Regions from separate parts of the Dehalobacter sp. TeCB1 genome, predicted to be linked through region 4. Evidence: riboswitches for the same ligand, from Rfam matches in the RefSeq annotation. Region 4 holds a riboswitch; each other region holds the start of a gene.
What was found. A riboswitch is a leader RNA that binds a small molecule or an ion and turns the genes downstream of it on or off. The one in region 4 is predicted to bind cobalamin.
Positions count from the first base shown of each region.

Region 1: linked by a shared signal. The riboswitch ahead of A7D23_RS07670 (cobalamin-binding protein) and the one ahead of A7D23_RS03250 (energy-coupling factor ABC transporter permease) in region 4 are both predicted to bind cobalamin.
Region 2: linked by a shared signal. The riboswitch ahead of A7D23_RS08555 (ABC transporter substrate-binding protein) and the one ahead of A7D23_RS03250 (energy-coupling factor ABC transporter permease) in region 4 are both predicted to bind cobalamin.
Region 3: linked by a shared signal. The riboswitch ahead of tnpA (IS200/IS605 family transposase) and the one ahead of A7D23_RS03250 (energy-coupling factor ABC transporter permease) in region 4 are both predicted to bind cobalamin.

Region 1 covers NZ_MCHF01000026.1:37,383-41,789, reverse strand. Annotated here, with positions in the region: gene A7D23_RS07680 (heme ABC transporter ATP-binding protein) at 1-263, opposite strand, end outside; gene A7D23_RS07675 (iron chelate uptake ABC transporter family permease subunit) at 264-1,313, opposite strand; gene A7D23_RS07670 (cobalamin-binding protein) at 1,328-2,245, opposite strand; cobalamin riboswitch at 2,365-2,541, opposite strand; gene A7D23_RS07665 (hypothetical protein) at 2,587-2,751, opposite strand; gene A7D23_RS07660 (SPFH domain-containing protein) at 2,775-3,638, opposite strand; gene lonB (ATP-dependent protease LonB) at 3,839-4,407, shown strand, end outside.
Region 2 covers NZ_MCHF01000030.1:1,916-6,322, reverse strand. Annotated here, with positions in the region: gene A7D23_RS08565 (iron ABC transporter permease) at 1-157, opposite strand, end outside; gene A7D23_RS08560 (adenosylcobinamide amidohydrolase) at 218-1,321, opposite strand; gene A7D23_RS08555 (ABC transporter substrate-binding protein) at 1,413-2,570, opposite strand; cobalamin riboswitch at 2,695-2,881, opposite strand; gene cbiQ (cobalt ECF transporter T component CbiQ) at 2,971-3,762, opposite strand; gene A7D23_RS08545 (energy-coupling factor ABC transporter substrate-binding protein) at 3,835-4,164, opposite strand; gene A7D23_RS08540 (energy-coupling factor ABC transporter permease) at 4,161-4,407, opposite strand, start outside.
Region 3 covers NZ_MCHF01000067.1:19,640-24,046, forward strand. Annotated here, with positions in the region: gene A7D23_RS14515 (Crp/Fnr family transcriptional regulator) at 148-813, shown strand; gene A7D23_RS15750 (zinc ribbon domain-containing protein) at 880-1,080, shown strand; cobalamin riboswitch at 1,138-1,318, shown strand; gene tnpA (IS200/IS605 family transposase) at 1,527-1,973, shown strand; gene A7D23_RS14525 (energy-coupling factor transporter ATPase) at 2,129-3,625, shown strand; gene A7D23_RS14530 (energy-coupling factor transporter transmembrane component T) at 3,612-4,337, shown strand.
Region 4 covers NZ_MCHF01000010.1:135,900-140,306, forward strand. Annotated here, with positions in the region: gene cbiQ (cobalt ECF transporter T component CbiQ) at 1-410, opposite strand, end outside; gene A7D23_RS03245 (energy-coupling factor ABC transporter substrate-binding protein) at 394-735, opposite strand; gene A7D23_RS03250 (energy-coupling factor ABC transporter permease) at 738-1,478, opposite strand; cobalamin riboswitch at 1,611-1,805, opposite strand; gene rlmH (23S rRNA (pseudouridine(1915)-N(3))-methyltransferase RlmH) at 1,906-2,385, opposite strand; gene A7D23_RS03260 (alpha/beta-type small acid-soluble spore protein) at 2,529-2,738, shown strand; gene A7D23_RS03265 (2-hydroxyacyl-CoA dehydratase) at 2,823-4,407, opposite strand, start outside.

The DNA.
Region 1 (4,407 bases), on a different contig from region 4:
CCGGTATCCTGGGGGACGACTGCAATCGTTTTGGCAAGATCTTTTTTCTTAATCTTAAAAATATCCTGATCATCGAGCAGGACGGCCCCCTTCTGGGGAGTAATTTCTGCGGTAATATTTTTCAGCAGGGTAGACTTGCCGGACCCGTTGGGGCCGATGATGGATACAAAGCTGCCCTTGCTGATTTCCAGGCTTAAGTCTTCCAGAATATTTTTACTGCCATAGGCGAATGTAAGGTTGCTGGCAATGATTAAAGAATCCACTTATATTACTCTCTCTTTCTTTTTCTTCAGCAGATAGATGAAGAAGGGTCCACCAAAAAGCGCAGTGATGACACCAACAGGGATTTCCTGTGAGCCCAGGCATGTCCTGGCAATCGTATCGGTAATCACCAAAAAGGTCCCGCCCACAAGAAAGGAGAGTGGAAGCAGGACCCGGTGATCCGGACCGACCATAATCCTGACAATATGTGGAACGATTAGTCCGACAAAACCAATGGAGCCGCAGGATGCCACGGCTCCCGCTGTTGTCAGGGAGGTGGCCATCAGCAGAATGATTTGCAGTTTCCCAAGATTGATGCCAAGATGCTGGGCGGCACTGTCGCCGAATACCATTGCATTCATTTCCTTCGCTAAAGTGAATAAGACAATCACGCCAATAATGATAAACGGCGCGGCAAGTTGGATATGCTCCCAGCTCTTGTTGGCAAAACTGCCCATGAGCCATAGATAAATTTTATCGATATCATCCGTATTCAAAACCATCAGAAAAGACATGACTGCTGACAGAAACGCACTGAGTGCGACCCCTGCCAGCAGAAGTGTCGTGACAACGACTTTTTTCCCGACTTTGGCTAGGGAGTAGACGATCCAGGTTGTCAGAAAAGCACCGATAAAACTGAAAACAGGAATTTCGATCATGCCCAGGAAACCGCCTGCTCCGGTAATGATGGCGATCGTCGCACCCAAACCTGCTCCGGAGGATACACCCATTACGTAAGGATCGGCCATCGGGTTTTTGAAAAAACCCTGCAGGGTACCTCCGATGACGCCCAGAGCTCCGCCAACCAAAGCTGCCAGAATGATTCTCGGAACACGCAGAGACCAGATAATCGTTTGATGGACATGGGGATAGTCTTCAGCATGAAACCAGTGATTCAATAAAGGTACTTTGCTCATGATAATTCCGGCGCTCTCTTTAAACGAAATATCTGCTGAGCCAACCGTTGTGCAAAAAATGCCCACAGCAATCAAAAACAAGGTGAAGCAGATCAGCAGGTACTTCCAACTTTTCCGGTTTTTTAAAACATCCATGATCAATAGCACCATTAATTTCCAAAAATTTCAGGATGAATAATTTTTGCGATTTGCTCCAGACCGTCAATGACTCTTGGGCCTGAGCGGCTGATCAGGTTGTCGTCGACAGCATATACCTTGTTGTCTTTCACCGCACTTAAGACTTCATAGCCGGTTCTGTTTTGGATATCAGCTGGGGTATGGGCATGAGTATTGATGATGTAATAATCCGGATCGGCTTGGAGCAGACTTTCCATGCTGTAATTATAAAATTTTTCAGTATTGCCGGCAGCAATATTGACGCCTCCGGCAACTTCGATAAGGTTATTGACAAAACTGGTTGAACCGGCCGACATCAGAGGATCGTCCCAAATTTCCACAAATACAGTTGGTTTGGCGATGTCTTTGAGTTTGGAGGTTATATTTGTCATTCTGGTTCTCATATCTGCAGTGACTTTCTTGGCTTCTGCTTCCTTACCAGTCAAAGAACCAGCCAATTCGATATTGCTGATAACCTGATCGATCGTATCGGCATCGAGTACAACAACCGTCACCTTCAGCTCTTCAAGCTTCTTGATGACATCTTCCTGCACGCCGGCTGCAATAAAGACCATATCAGGCTCGGCAGCGACAATCGTTTCCAGATTCGGGTTCTTAAATCCGCCCATTTTTTCTTTAGTCAACGCTTGCTCGGGATAATCACAGTAATCGGTTACACCGATAATTTCCTGATCAAGGCCAATGGCAAAAAGTATTTCAGTAATAGCAGGGGCCAAAGAAATAATTTTCTGGGGGTACGCGTCAAGGGTGATCTGTCTGCCCATCGTGTCTGTAAACGTTTTTCCCTTCAAGGCCTGCTCATTTTGCGTTGAACAGCCTGTGGCCAGTCCAAGGGCCAGGGTAAGCACCAGGGGCAGAATCAACAGCAGTGCAATTGGTTTCTTCTTCATAATCATTTCTCCTTTGTTTCGATTCTTTTTAAATAAAACAAAACAAAAGTCTCTTATATTCTAAGAGACTTTCCCATTCTAAGTCATTTAATCATTGAAGGAAGTGTTCTTACCATTACATCATCTTCCCAATCCTAGGCAGGTCTCCTGGCTTACGGGTCATTCTCCTCCCGGCCTTCCCAGATCATATCCAGTGGCATTCGGAATTCGTCTCCGCATACAGTGGTGGGTCCGCGCCGGTTTCCCGGTCTTCCCTATTATCCTCATCCTGAGGCACCTGGGATTAATCATTCATTTCTCATTTCCCTACGCTAACAATATTGCATAGAAGGCCCTTTTTGTCAATCTGAATTTTTTTTAGGAATCCTTCCGGCTTTTCGGACGCTTTCCCGCAGGAGATATTCAATGTGAGCGTTGACGCTCCGAAATTCGTCGGACGCCCATTCTTCAATAATGCTGAATAGCTTTGGATCGATACGCAGCGGAAAGTTCTTCTTGTCTGCCATTATCCTGCTCCTGCCAATGCTTTTTAATACAGGGTGCCGGTATTGAGTACTGGCTGGGCTGAACGGTCGGAGACAATTGCGACAAGTAGGTTGTTGATCATTGCCATCTTGCGTTCGTCGTCAAGTTCGATTGTCCCGCTGTTTTCCAACTGCTGAATGGCCATCTGGGCCATTCCGACAGCACCTTCCACAATTTTCTGACGGGCGGCCAGGATTGCGTTGGCCTGTTGCCTCTGAAGCATGGCGCTCGCAATCTCGGTGGCATAGGCCAGGTGGGTCAGGCGGGCTTCAATTACTTCCACGCCGGCAAGTGTAAGGCGCTCCTGAAGTTCCTTCGCAATTTCTTCGGCTACTTCCTCGGTGTTGCCCCTTAAGGAAACGTCACCTTCTTCATAATTGTCATAAGGATATTTGGTTGCAACATGGCGCAATGCTGTCTCACTTTGGATTTCTACAAACTGCTCATAATTGTCCACATCAAATACAGCTTTAGCAGAGTCAACCACTTTGATTACGACAACCGCAGCAATTTCAATCGGATTGCCGTCGACATCATTGACTTTCAAACGCTCACTGTTGAAGTTGCGGACTTTTAGAGAAATCTTTTTTGCTGCAACGAACGGAACCGTCATCCAGATGCCAGGTTCGCGAATGCTGCCAATATAGCTGCCGAAGAATGTCAGTACTTTGGCTTGATTTGGCTGGACAACCTGGATGCCGGTTGACACAATCAGTGCCAGAAGAAGCAGAATGGCTGCCAGTACGATATTCGTGAATCCTGTTTCTTTGACTGAGGCGATAACATTAAATACTGTTGCAGCTAAAAGGGCTAAAAAAATGAGAATGCCTAAGAACCCGTTAATTTTCCATACTTTTTTTTCGATCATAGTTTATCATCCTTTCTTGGAGAAAAATCCAGTCTGATCGAACTGGATCAAACAACTGGATCATACATTTAATTGATATGATTATGATATCACTTTAATATAATTAATGCAACTGGTTCTGCGGGTGATTTTGGCAATATGTTTTGAATCTTCTGATCTGGTAAATACTACATAGAGAGTCTTGAGCAGGAGGTACAGGAATGGAAGGTTTAGGGTTCGGGTCACTACTGGCGATGATTCAGCTGGCTTTTGTATTGGTTGTCGGGATTTATTTCTGGACGATGTTAAGGCAGCAGTACTCGACGAGATCTGCTGTGGAGAAGGAGTCCGTAAAACAAAAAGAAAAGCTGCAAAGAATGCGTAAAATATCTTTGACGATCCCGCTGTCGGAAAAGACCAGACCGGAAGTCTTTGCGGAGATCATTGGACAAAAAGAAGGCGTGAAAGCACTTCGGGCTGCTTTGTGCGGGCCGAATCCCCAGCATGTCCTGCTGTACGGGCCTCCGGGCGTCGGCAAAACAGCCGCAGCCAGGCTTGTCCTTCAAGAAGCTATGAAAAATTCGCTCTCACCGTTTAAAAGTGAGGCAAAATTTATTGAAATTGACGGTACGACGGCCAGATTCGATGAGAGAGGGATCGCTGACCCGCTGATTGGTTCTGTCCATGATCCGATTTATCAGGGAGCTGGCGCCATGGGGATGGCGGGAATACCGCAGCCGAAGATGGGTGCAGTCACCAAAGCCCACGGTGGGATTCTTTTTATTGATGA
Region 2 (4,407 bases), on a different contig from region 4:
TCCCGGTTTCATGTCCCGTCAATATTTTGATAATATGTTCCAGGCTGATGTTTACAGAACCGGCTGAAATATTCAATAGAAACACCATTGTTGCCAGCAGCGCCAGTATAATAATAAAAAACACATGCATTTTCAATTTCAGTCTTTGTTGATCCATTTTTTCTCCCCTACTTATTGTGCTTGCCGGAAACATGTACATTGATCCCGGTAAGTACCATTAATCCGAGCATACTGTGGTGATTCTTGCCGTCAGATCCGCGAAATTTTCCAGCATTCCGGTTATTGTCTCCTCAGCGGATTGCCAGCAATAAGTATATTCAACGTCGAGCCCGTACTTTTGTCTTATTCTGTCGGCAATAGCCTTGCCTTCCTGTGCTGCACGCCCGGGAGAGATCAGCTCCCAATCCGCTTGGTCCATCAGGTGGACATACAGCGAGGTCAGGGCGACAAGTTCCTCTTCTCTGTCCAGGATTTCCAGTTGCTGAATAAATAAGGGTTTGACCAATGCTTTTTCTCCCAAGTCACAATGCTTGTTCCAGATACTATCTTCCGTGATGCCAAAGCGTTTCAAGCGTCGCAGCATACTGTGCTGGCTTTTTGGACATAAACCGGTCTGCAAAAACAGCGCCTCTTTGACGGCCGGCTTCACCGCTAAGCCGATCAGTTCACCCAGCTTGCTGTGTTTGCCCGCATAGGTCAGTTTTAAATCGGATTGGCTGTTGGCAATGATAATCGTACCGTCTGTTCCTGAACCTGTCGCTAACCCCCGGGAGTAATTGCTTCCCGCCATCAGCTCCTGCAAGGCGGCCGTTTTGGCCTCCGTGCAGGTTACCAAAGCGCGGGTCAACGTACCTGGGAGTAAATCCGCATCGATATTCAGGATAATATTGATGGTTCCTTCCTTTGTCATGACGGTTTTGCCCTGAGCTTCATGGTAAGATGCCGGGTCTCCGACCCTCCCGCCGTTGACTTCCACTCCTCCGGTGACAATGGCGGTCACCGTGAGATTATCATAAGAAACCGTTTTGATCGAAACATTATCCATCGACGCGGCGGTGGAAATGCCCGTCACCGTTTCCGGATCGAGGCCGATCTCTGCGGCAAGCAGCTTCAGGTCGTTCAGGTAGGAATCTGTCCTAAGCGAGCAGGTCATCCCTTCTCCCGGATTGGAATCGTGGTTGAAGGCCGCTTTGAGCTTTTCGCTGTATCCTCCGTTTAGAACGGAGGTGCTTAGCACCTTGCGGTCCTCTTGGAACGGAATGATGATGCTCTTTTGATACCTGTGGACTTCATCCCCAGTCGATAAAGTATGAATTTTCATTTTTTCCTCCGCTGTACATGTTATGATTGCACCGCTCAAACAAGTCTTGCAGTCAAAACAAGGTTGGTTTGACACGCTTTTGTTCCATGTTCTATTTTCCCGGCAGCTGTTGGAACATGACAAGTTTCCATTCCGGGTAAAGTCCTTCATGGAAGAGCGAGGCCATATCTTTCACGCCTTCAATCGTTTTGTTAATCGACATGTAGTACCAAGGAGCGAAGCAATACACTTTTCCGTTCTTGACAGCTTTAAAATCTTTTAATAACGGTTCGGCCTTTAGCAGGCTCTCGACGGAGGGCATATAGGCAACCATTGAGGAATAAATAAATACGTCCGCATCCTTGCCTTTCTCATAGAATTCTTCCATGGAAATTTGGGAACTGCCGGTTTTATCCGGGTTAACATTCGCAAATACATAATCTCCCCCGGCTTCCTTTATTTGTTTTGCCACATAGGATCCGCCGTCGGTAATATACACCTTGCCATCGTAGACCATGCCATAGACAACTTTTGGACTCGGCTTATCTTTAACGGCAGCTGTGATTTCCTGCAGCATCGCCGCTTTCTCTTCAATAAAGCCGGCGGCTTTCTGGTCCTTGTTGTAGAACGCGCCTAAAAATTTCAGCCATTCCAGACGTCCCATATCCGTAGGTTCCGTATAATCATTGACGACCACGCAGGGGATATGAAGTTCCTTCATTTTGGCGAGCGTTTTCTGCAGTCCGTAATCTCCGGTATAGACAAAGACCATATCGGGGTTCAGTGCTTGGATCTTTTCAAAATCCGGATCTGCCATGCCCCCTGTGCCGACATATTGAATCGTTCCATTCTCCATGCGCGTTTTCACTTCATCAACATACCATTCTGCTGTATCTGTAGTGACGGCGGCAATACTGTCCCAGTCCTTGTCTGAGAATATTGCCTGAAGCAAGCCTACCTGTGTGGTCGAACAGTAAACTACCTTTTTCAGCGGTGTATTGATAACCGTCGCCCCTGCGGCCTCCGGTATTTTAGGTGTCTTCACTCCTTCCGGCACCAGCAGGAACTGATTGTTTTCCGCATCCGTCAACAGCTTGATATTGTTGCCATAATCAGCAATCTTAAATGCGTTTGTATAACTTAAACTGACCTCTTTGCCGGTTAAGGGCTTATTGCTTTCCTGGCTTCCGGCGGAACAGCCTGCCACTATCAGCGAACAAATCATAATCAGTATGACGACAATAAAAAAATTCTTTTGATACTTAATCATGAAAATTCCTCCATCTTTATCCTTTAACAAAAACACCTCTCAACTTCACGTCAAGAGGTGTCAACAATATATTTAGTAAAATATATGATGTTTAACATACAGCACCTCCTCTGTCTTTCGCAGAGTTGAAGTAAACTACTCAGGCAGGTCTTCTGACTCCGGATCATCAATGTTTCACGCCTTCCCGGAATAAACCAGTGGCATTCATGAAACATTTCCCCATTACAGCGGCGGGACCGTGCAGGATTTGCACCTGCTTCCCTTTTCAACCAAAATCCTCGGACTTTGGTACCTGAGCTTTGTCAGTATTCAGTTAGTTAGAACATGTAATGACTTTTTATTTCAGTATTTTCATCAAGTGTCCGATGCGCGGAAGCCTCAAATGGACATTCCGAATTCATCAAAGCAATCCCCCTATATACTGCCTTCCCAACAATACGGAACCGATCAAAATCATATTTATCAATACTGCTGGTAAGAAACCCTGCCAAGAGAAAGGAGCCAGTTCTTCCAATACTTCAATATCCCCGTCATATCCCCTGGCTTCCATCGCCGTAAAAATCTCATCCGAGCGTTTGTAGGCCCGGATAAAAAGAGTTGATGCCAGAGCCCCCAACGAATGATACCCCGCTTTCAGGCTGGAATAACCTAAGCGGGAATTTTGAGCCGTATACATTGTCTCCGCTGTTTCCATCAATACAAAAATAAACCGATAAATTAAACTCATCAATTCCACCAGAATTTTAGGACATTTCAGCTTCCGCAGTACAGATAGGAGGTCAACCATCGGCGTATTCAGGGACAAATAATATAAGCAGGATACCGCTCCTAAGGCCCTGAAGAATAGCTGTGCGGCTGTCTCTATACCGATTTTAGAAAATCCTAAAAATGTACCGAACACCGGCACAGACATAACAAACTGCTGGGGATCATTTGAGATTTGAAAGGCTATCATAAGCACTCCCAAGATTAAGAATGACATCGGCAGGAGCATCAGTTTAAGAAAAAAGCGGAGCGGGATCCCACCCTTCCTGACGGACAACCACGTCATGATCAGTAAAACTACAAGCGAGAGCAGGATGGAATTCCCCCAAAGACAGACACCCAGGGTCAACAAAGCAAAGGCAACTTTTTCCATCGGATTTTTACGTTTCAGTTTTGAAGCATAGGCGTAATTGTCAATATTTATCATGCTTTTTTCCTTATTTCATACGAATTTTGCTTATATTCTTACGCAGAATACTCATACTTTACGATGTTGCCACTAAGCTTTATTTCTGTTCTCTTCTTTTTTACTGCGCCCTTTCAGGTAACCCAGTCCATAAAAGAGAATGCCGGAACCTAACGCTGCTTGCAGAGCAAACAACAAGCTTTCAATTTCACCGCTGGGAGGCTCAAAAATTGAAGAAAACCAGGGGTTGTATTCAGGGTTAATCTCGGTAATCGCAGTTTCGGCTTGGCCATCCGCTCCGCCGAATTCCGCATCTTTAGCGATAATAAGCGGAATGACAGCCAGCAGGATAACAATAACAATCAAGATAAGATTGGTAGTAATTCTTTTTTTATTGCCCTGTTTATCATAAGTATTATTCATCGTGCGGCCCCCTTGGAAAATATTTTTAAGGATTGAAGTTCATCGCCTTTAAGGTAATTCATAATTGCATTGAAGATAATCACAGTCAGTATTCCTTCACTGATTGCCAAGGGGATTTGGGTAACAGCAAAAATACCCAAAAATTTAGCTGCAGAAACTGTAATCCCTCCCGTTGGGTCAGGAAAAGCAAGTGCCAGCTGAATTGATGTTGTAATATAGGTAGCTAAATCCCCAAGTGTTGCC
Region 3 (4,407 bases), on a different contig from region 4:
AAAAAATAATAAATAATTAAATGAGGGTAGTTCTGTCTGCCTATATCTCTAATTATCAGGAGATTTAGGTAGACAAGGAAACAACATAATTACATTTTCACATATTAATTAGTCTAAGTATAAGGCTAAGTACAAGGGAGTGTAATCATGAGTGATAATGATCTACCGTGGCTGAAACACACAAAATTATTCCGGTCGCCAATAGATGGATGGAAGAAAGTTTTTGCGCATAGAGAAAGATTGTTATATCCCAAAGGAAGCATTATTATTAAACAAGGCATCACTATTGAGAAACTATTATATATTTTTACAGGGACGGTTGAATATTCGAAAGTTGACGAAGAAGGCAATGAGGTTCTCATTGATGTATTGGGTGCAAATAATTTATTTATGATTGCTCCATTGTTTACCGGTATTCCCCCTCTCGGTTCATTTACGGCTGTAGAAGACACAGTAGCAGCTGCAATTTCAATTCAGGAAATGAAAAGTTTGATGAAGTCTGATTTTACGCTTACTGAAGAGTTGCTCTACGACCTTTCAATGAAAAGTAATAACCACATAAGTCGGCTGCAAAAACATTACACTTACAAAGTAGACCATAGAATTATCGAAACTTTGTGTGCACTTGCAGATCAACAAGGGATGCAACTGTTTATCAATCAACAAGATTTGGCTGAACTTGCAGATACAACAAGAGTAACGGTGTCAAAATTATTTCGCGACTTAAAATCTGAGAACATTATACGGCCAATATATGGAGGGATCATTATACAGGATTATAGCCGCCTAAAAAACTGGCAGAAACATATTTAAAGATCTACAATTTAGACTAAATGAATTTATTATTGATGAAGAAATGATATTTTAGGAGGTTATTAAATGCCAACTTATGACTTTATTTGCGAAAAGTGTGGTCACAAGTTTTCAATTTTTTGTAGTGTAAGTTCAAGAGACAAACAAATATGTCCGCAGTGCACTGATGATAATATAACTCAGCGGTTTACAACGGTTAATGCCTATGGAGTCAAAGGTGGTAAAGCCTGTTCATCTGGGAAATGCGGTTCTGGCTGCAAATGTTAAAATCTGCACCATCTTTTCTCTTGACTTTTCTCCAATTTCATTTAGAATAATACGTAATAATCATATATTCTTTTTGGTGTCTCTTATGGAGAAGAATAGGGAATCAGGTGCAAATCCTGGACGGACCCACCGCTGTAAATAGTTGTGATGACTGTACAATGCCACTGAGAAATTGGGAAGGCACAGAAGTCGGTTAAAACTATGAGTCAGAAGACCTGCCAATAAAGATACGTAATGAAGCGACGGTAAAGTTTCAGTTTGAGGGATTAGAGTCCCTCAAACTGAAACTTTTTTATTAATGCTTCAGCAAGTTCAAAACGTAGACGTTTTGAACACAAAACCACCCGTTACACGGGTGGAGACAAAGAATTATAAAAAAGAAATTCACCTTCCGCTATAATGATGAATGTTCAAGCCATCAAAAAGCAAAAGGAAGGGGAATTTCTATGGATAAAAGTTTAGCACACACAAAATGGATGTGTAAATACCACATAGTATTTACACCAAAGTATAGGAGGCAGGTAATATATAAGCAGATCAAGTCAGATATAACGCAGATAATAAAGGAGCTTTGTAAATATAAAGGTGTAGAGATAATCGAAGGGCATGCAATGCCCGATCATATCCACCTGCTTGTATCAATTCCGCCGAAGATGAGCGTATCAAGTTTCATGGGGTATTTGAAGGGAAAAAGCGCAATGATGATATTTGATCGGCATGCCAATTTGAAATATAAGTTTGGCAATCGCCATTTCTGGGCAACCGGGTACTATGTCAGTACTGTGGGACTAAATGAAGCGACCATAGCAAAATATGTAAGAGAACAGGAACTGCATGATCAGATAAATGATAAGGTAAGTGTCAAAGAGTTAGAAGACCCCTTCAGGGGTTAGCCAGGTAATAAATGCTGAATGGCTTGAACGAAGTGCAAGCCAGCACTTTTAGGTGCAGGCTTGCAATAAGCCCTTATAGGGCTAGAGCATGCCACCCGTTTTACGGGTGGTCATGACTTTGTATTTATTGCATTTAATATGGAGGTTTTCATCCTATGGAACCTGTGGTACAGCTTAAAATAGAAGCTCTTACTTTTCCACCGGAAACAAAAAAAGTATTAAAAGATATCGACTTAACCATTAATAAAGGAGATTTCATTGCCATTACAGGGGAAGCTGCATCGGGCAAATCGATGTTGCTCCATAGCATCACCGGAGCAGCGCCTCAATTTTTCAATGGACAGTTAAACGGCACCATTAAGGTGATGGGGAAAAACATTAATGAAATCCCCTTAGCAAAAATGTGCGATCACATCGGCTATATGATGCAGGAGCCGCAAAATCAGATTGTCAGTATCACGGTAGAAGAAGAAGTTGCTTTCGGTATTGCCAATATGGAACTTCCTTGGGAGGAAATTAAGCATAGAGTCAAAAAAACTTTACAATTCGTTGGACTGGAGGGTTTTGAACAAAGAAATACGGATGGACTGTCCGGCGGCCAAGCCCAAAGAGTGGTATTGGCAAGTGTTCTAGCGATGGAAACTCCCATTCTTGTTTTAGATCAGCCCACCGCAGAATTAGACGGAAAGGGAAAACAAGACCTCTATTCTCATATCGCTTATTTAAACAGAGAAAAAGGAGTTACCGTGATTATGGTGATGGACCGGGCCTGCGATATTCTCCCTTATACCAATCGTATTCTTATCATGGCTGAAGGAGCCATTCAAGAAGAATGCAGCCCTGATGACTATCTAGAACGGTTAAATAAAAAAATCAGCCCAGCAAAAAATATTACAGCAACAGATGAAACAATAATTGAAGTGAAGGATCTAACCTTTACCTATAAAGGGGATTTTAAGGGATGTGAAAAAATTGATTTGGCGATTAATCACGGTGATTTTATTGGGTTGATTGGACTCAATGGTTCAGGGAAAACGACGCTCTTAAAGTTAATAGAAGGTTTGCTTGTCCCGGATGCGGGTGCGATTCAAATATTTGGCAAACCCCTAACCAAAAGAAATTTAGCAACCATACGCAGTCAAATAGGTTTTCTGTTTCAAAACCCTGATCTTCAAATCTTTGCAAACACAGTAAAAGACGAGGTAGCATTTATTTTAAGAAAAAGAAAACTGCCGGAAGGGGAAATTGAAGAGAAGGTAAATGGAATTCTAGCTGAAGTCGGGCTGTTAGCATACGCCGATATCCATCCTCACAGGCTCAGCCGCTGCCAGCGTCAGAAACTGGCAATTGCCTCTGTTTTAGTAGGAGATCCTGAGATTATCATAGCTGATGAACCGACCTCAGGCTTAGATGAAGAACAAAGTGCCCTGATTATGGAGCTGCTTTCTGCATTTCAGCAACAAGGTAAAACGGTTATTCTCGTTACCCATGACCTGGGTTTGGCAAAACAATATACCAATCGTATTGTGGCGATGCATAAGCACCGTCTGGTATTGGATATTCCGACCCAAGAAATTGGTTCTTTTGAAAAAACATTGAAGGACATCGGGTTAGATTTTCAGAAGGAGGGCATTGCTAATGGCCTTCATTGAAAAAATTGATCCGCGCACGAAATTGGTATGGTGTTTAACACTGATCCTTACAGCTTTACTTTCGCAGAATCTGATCCAGGAAATTGGGATGATTGCATTGGTAATGATTACGGATTGTATTTTTTCTAACCATTTAAAAAAATATAAAATACTAGTACCTGTAATGCTTTTAGTTGCCTCGCAAATTATTGTCATACAGCTTTTGTTCTGCCGGGATGGAGAACTTCTTTGGCAGTGGGGAATCGTATCTGTTTATACTGGCGCTATTCCGGCTGCTGCTTTAGGTATTTCCCGCACTGCTGCCGTGACCTTTGCTGCTGTTCAGTTTATGACCTGGACTTCTGCCACAGATGCTGCTTTAATGCTCATATCATGGCATGTTCCTTATCGCTATGCCATGTTGGTCGTTATGACAAAGCGGTTTTTCCCTCTGATGCAAAAGGAATATCTGGCAATTTCAGAGAGTCAATCTGTTCGGGGTTATCCCTCTGAAGGGATTAAAAATAGAATAAAAAATCTTCCGTTAACGTTTATGCCGTTGCTATATCGTACAGTCCGGCATACTTCAGATATTGCTCTTTCGATGGAATTAAAAGGCTATGGCCGAAGCAAGCAGCGAACTTTTAGCAAACAATTGCATTTAAAAAGCTGGGAAATGATCAACATGATGGTTCTTGTCTTATTTTTCATTACAGTTAACTTAGTACCTTGATAACTCCAAAACACATGTAAACAATTTAACGAGAGGGAACAAGTAGATTTAGGGTTGACCTGGTACTAAA
Region 4 (4,407 bases):
ACCATTGGTGTACTCAGCGATAAATAATACAGACAGGAAACCGCGCCAAGCGCTTTAAAAAACAGATTTGCCGCACTTAGAATACCGGACTGCGACACCCCGATATACATGCCAAATGCATATACAGAGAATACAAAAACATCTTTGTCCCCTGAAACATTGACCGCAATGGTTAAAACGCCGATCACTAAAAAGGAAAGCGGGACAAGCATCAGTCTAATAAAAATTCCAACAGGGGTACCACCTTTGCAAACGGTATACCACCCCATGATCAGGAGCGTCAAGATTGACACCGCAACGGAATCAGCCCAGAGACAGACCCCCAAAACCGAAACGGCTAAGACTAGCTTTTGCAATGGATTTGTTTGTTTAAGCTTGGATAAATAAGCGTATTTATCGATGTAAATCATTGTTTACCGGTTCTTCCTTTTTCTTACGACCCCGCAGATAACCTAACCCGTAGCCCAAAACACCTGCTCCGACAGCTGCCTGAAGCGCAAACAACAAGCTTTCAATTTCTCCGCTGGGCGGCTCCCAAATCGGTGAGAACCAGGGCTGGTAATTCCCGTTAAGTTCTGTTATAGCTTGTTCAGCTTGGCTGTCAGCTCCAGCAAATTCCGCATTTTTTTGCACAATGAGGGGTACAACAGCAAGCGCTATGACAATCGTAATTAAAATAATATTTGTGATGATAACCCGATTTTTATTCTTCGGTTTCATCGTTTCTACAGACATTTTCAGACCCCCTTTGAAAGTATTTTTAAGTCTTTAAGCTCATCCCCGGCATAGGATGAAATCGCCTTAAATATTAGCACTGTCAAAATACCTTCACTGATCGCCAATGGTACTTGCGTTAAGGCAAAAATACCTAAAAACTTGGTAAGTGATGCCATAGCGCCGCCTGTTCCAGCAGGAAACGCCAGTGCAAGCTGCACCGATGTCGTGACGTAAGTTAATAAATCCCCAAGTGCGGCAGCGAGAAACACGGCAAGCCACTGCGGTCCATTTGCTTTCTTCACAATTTTGTATGTAGCAAAAGCCACCAGCGGCCCCACAATGCCCATCGAAAAAGTATTTGCTCCCAATGTTGTCAATCCGCCATGAGCCAGTAAAACAGCCTGAAACAGCAGTATGATCAGGCCAATTACGGCCATTGCGGTTGGTCCGAACAAGATAGCGCCAAAGCCAACCCCCGTAGGATGCGAACTGCTTCCTGTAACGGAAGGAATCTTCAGGGAAGACAAAACAAAAGCAAAGGCGCCTGCCATCGCCAAAAGCATTAATGTTTTGGGATGCTCTCCAACAGTTCTTCTGATAGAAAAAAAACCTGCCAGAACAAAAGGTATTGCCAAAGCACCCCAGGTAATACACCAACCCGCAGGAAGGAAGCCCTCCATGATATGCATGGCATATGTCTGCTGGGGCAAGAACATAAACATAAGTACGAGACCCATTATCCAAATCTTTTTATTTATCATCGTCAAACTCTCCTATATAAGATATGAAACAAAAAACCTCTCAACATCTTACGTCGAGAGGCTCATATGCTAGGAAGTTTTCCTCGGTAGTCTTGCACATAACATCCCCCTCTCTATCACTCGTAGAGTATATGGTGAGACACTAAAACAGGTAGGTCTTCTGGCTTAAGCATCATCGATCTTCAGACCTTCCCAGTTTCCCAGTGGTATACCTGAAGAACTCCACTTTCACAGCGGCGTGACCGCGCGGGCTTCTACCCGACTTTCCTTATTCATTGAATGGTACGCTTATCAGCTTCATTCAACACCTGTTCTGCCTATTCAGTTTTAATCCTGATTCATTATATCGCTCTTTCGACAAGGAATCAATATTATTTTTACTTTAGCCTTGAACATATTAATTGAAGTATCTTTACCTCCATCAATTCTATTTGTGGTAGGGTTCCCCTTTGCTGATCTTGCACGCCCGGTAAATCTGCTCCAGCAGGATAAGCCTGATCATCTGGTGCGGAAAGGTAAGCTTCGAGAACGACCACCGGTAATCGGCGCGTTTTCGGATTTCATCTGCCGTACCAAGAGATCCGCCAATCACAAAAGTGATCCGGCTCTGGCCTGAAAGCCCTTTTTCATCAAACAAAACGGCAAGTTCGGGTGAAGAAAGTTCCTTTCCCAGAAGATCCAGCAAAACCACATAATCCTGAGGTGAAATTAATTTAAGAACCTTTTCAGCTTCTTTCTGTTTTACTCTTGCTTCGTCGGCAGCTGATGCCCTTTCGGGGCATGGTTCGTCCTCAACTTCAATCATCTCAAGCCGGATGTACGCGCCAAGACGCTTGGCGTATTCCTTCAGCCCTTCTTTTAAATATTTTTCTTTGATTTTCCCTACCGCTAGAACTTTGATCTGCAGCATGTTTTCTCCAACTCCAGTCACTATGTTTGCTCCAAACATTTGCAATCAAAAACTTGAAGGTTAAATCTCTCTGATATTGGATTATTTACAATGAAGATTTTTTTCAAAAGTGTTAATAATATTGATGGAGGTGAAAAAAAATGAGCAAAACAAATGAAAGCAAAAAAAAGCTGCTGCAGAATCTAAAAATGGAGGCTGCGGCTGAAATCGGCCATCTTGATTTTGTAAGGGAAAATAACGATCACTATAAAGGCGATGTTACTGCCAGACAGAATGGTCTGGAAGGAGGCCCGATCGGCGGCCAGATGGTCAAAAAAATGATCGCCTATGCCAAACAGCAGATGAAATAGAATAACGGACTCATTTAGTATTCCTAATCTACTTCAATAAATATTCAAAACTTCTTCAGCCTACAATACTGAAGAGGTTTTTTGTTATATAATCTTCTGTTCGGAATACGACTGCTCTGTACCTTCTTCAGTGTTATGCAAAGCTGCCGCTCCCTCGCCGGGTGCAGATTGCATTTGCCCGGCGTTGTTATTCATTTTATTTCTATTGTTTGTATTGGCATTATTGACTGCTGCCGCCTTTTCCATATTTTTGAAAGCGACTGAAAGCATCAGTTTAATTCTGTTGATCTGATTCACCTGGCTGGCACCCGGATCGTAATCGATTGGCACAATATTCGCCAGCGGGTAGCGCCGTTTAAGTTCGCGGACCATCCCTTTACCCGTGATATGATTTGGCAGGCAGGCAAACGGCTGCAGACAGGTGACGTTTGTTGCTCCGCTTTCTATCAGTTCCAGCATTTCCGCGGTCAGGAACCAGCCTTCGCCGGTCTGATGTCCGAGATGCATGATTTTGCCGGCCATATCGGCCAACTCATAAATCGATTTGGGAGGATGGAAACGGTTGCTCTTCGCCAGAGTGCGTTTCATTACCCGGCGGTAGTTTTCCAACCGCCAGATAATATAGCGGCTGATAAGCTCGCTTTTCAGTGAGCCAGCGAGTTCTTTTCTTCTGAATATCGTTCCATACGCACAGTACATAAAGAAATCCATCAGGTCCGGCAGAACGGCTTCGGCGCCTTCCTTTTCCAGGACATCGACAATAAAGTTATTGGCAAATGGATGAAATTTGACGAGGATCTCGCCAACCACTCCAACCTTTGGTTTTTTGACATTGGAGATTTCAATATGATCAAAGTCCTTGATAATCCGGCGGATATTCCGGTGATATTCCCGCAGGTTCATCGCAGCCAGGGTCGGCTTCAGGTCCTTCAGCCATTTGGCCAGGAGATCATTCGTTTCTCCTTTATTTTTCTCATAGGGTCGTATGGCATTGGTTACGCGCATCAGCAGATCGCCATAAACCGTAGCCATCACGCAACGCTTGATCATCTTCATGGAAAGTTTGAACCCGGGATTGGACTCCAGACCGCCGGCATTAAGGGAAATAACCGGAATCTGTTCCATGCCGGCATCTTTTAAGGCTTTACGGATAAAGCCAATATAATTACTGGCCCGGCAGCCGCCGCCTGTTTGCGACATGATAACTGCCGTCTTGTTTAGGTCGTAACGGCCTGATTTCAGCGCCGCCATAATTTGACCGACAACTAAGATTGACGGATAGCAGGCATCGTTATGCACATGCAGAAGTCCCTGTTCGACGACATCCATCTCGACATCAGGCAGAATCTCTATCTTATAGCCTTCCAAACGGGTGGCTTCTTCAATCAGTTCAAAATGGATCGGTGCCATCTGCGGAGAAAGAATCGTATACTCATGCTTCATTTCTTCTGTAAACATGACTCTTTTGGGTGTCTCAAAAAGCTTATGCGCATGAATTTCTTTTTTGTCTCTTTCCTTCATTGCAGCGAGCAATGACCGTATCCGGATACGAATAGCGCCCAGATTATTGATCTCATCAATTTTGACCAGGGTATAGGTCTTTCTGTACTGGTGCAGTATCTCCTGAACCTGATCCGTGGTGACGGCATCCAGTCCGCATCCGAACGAA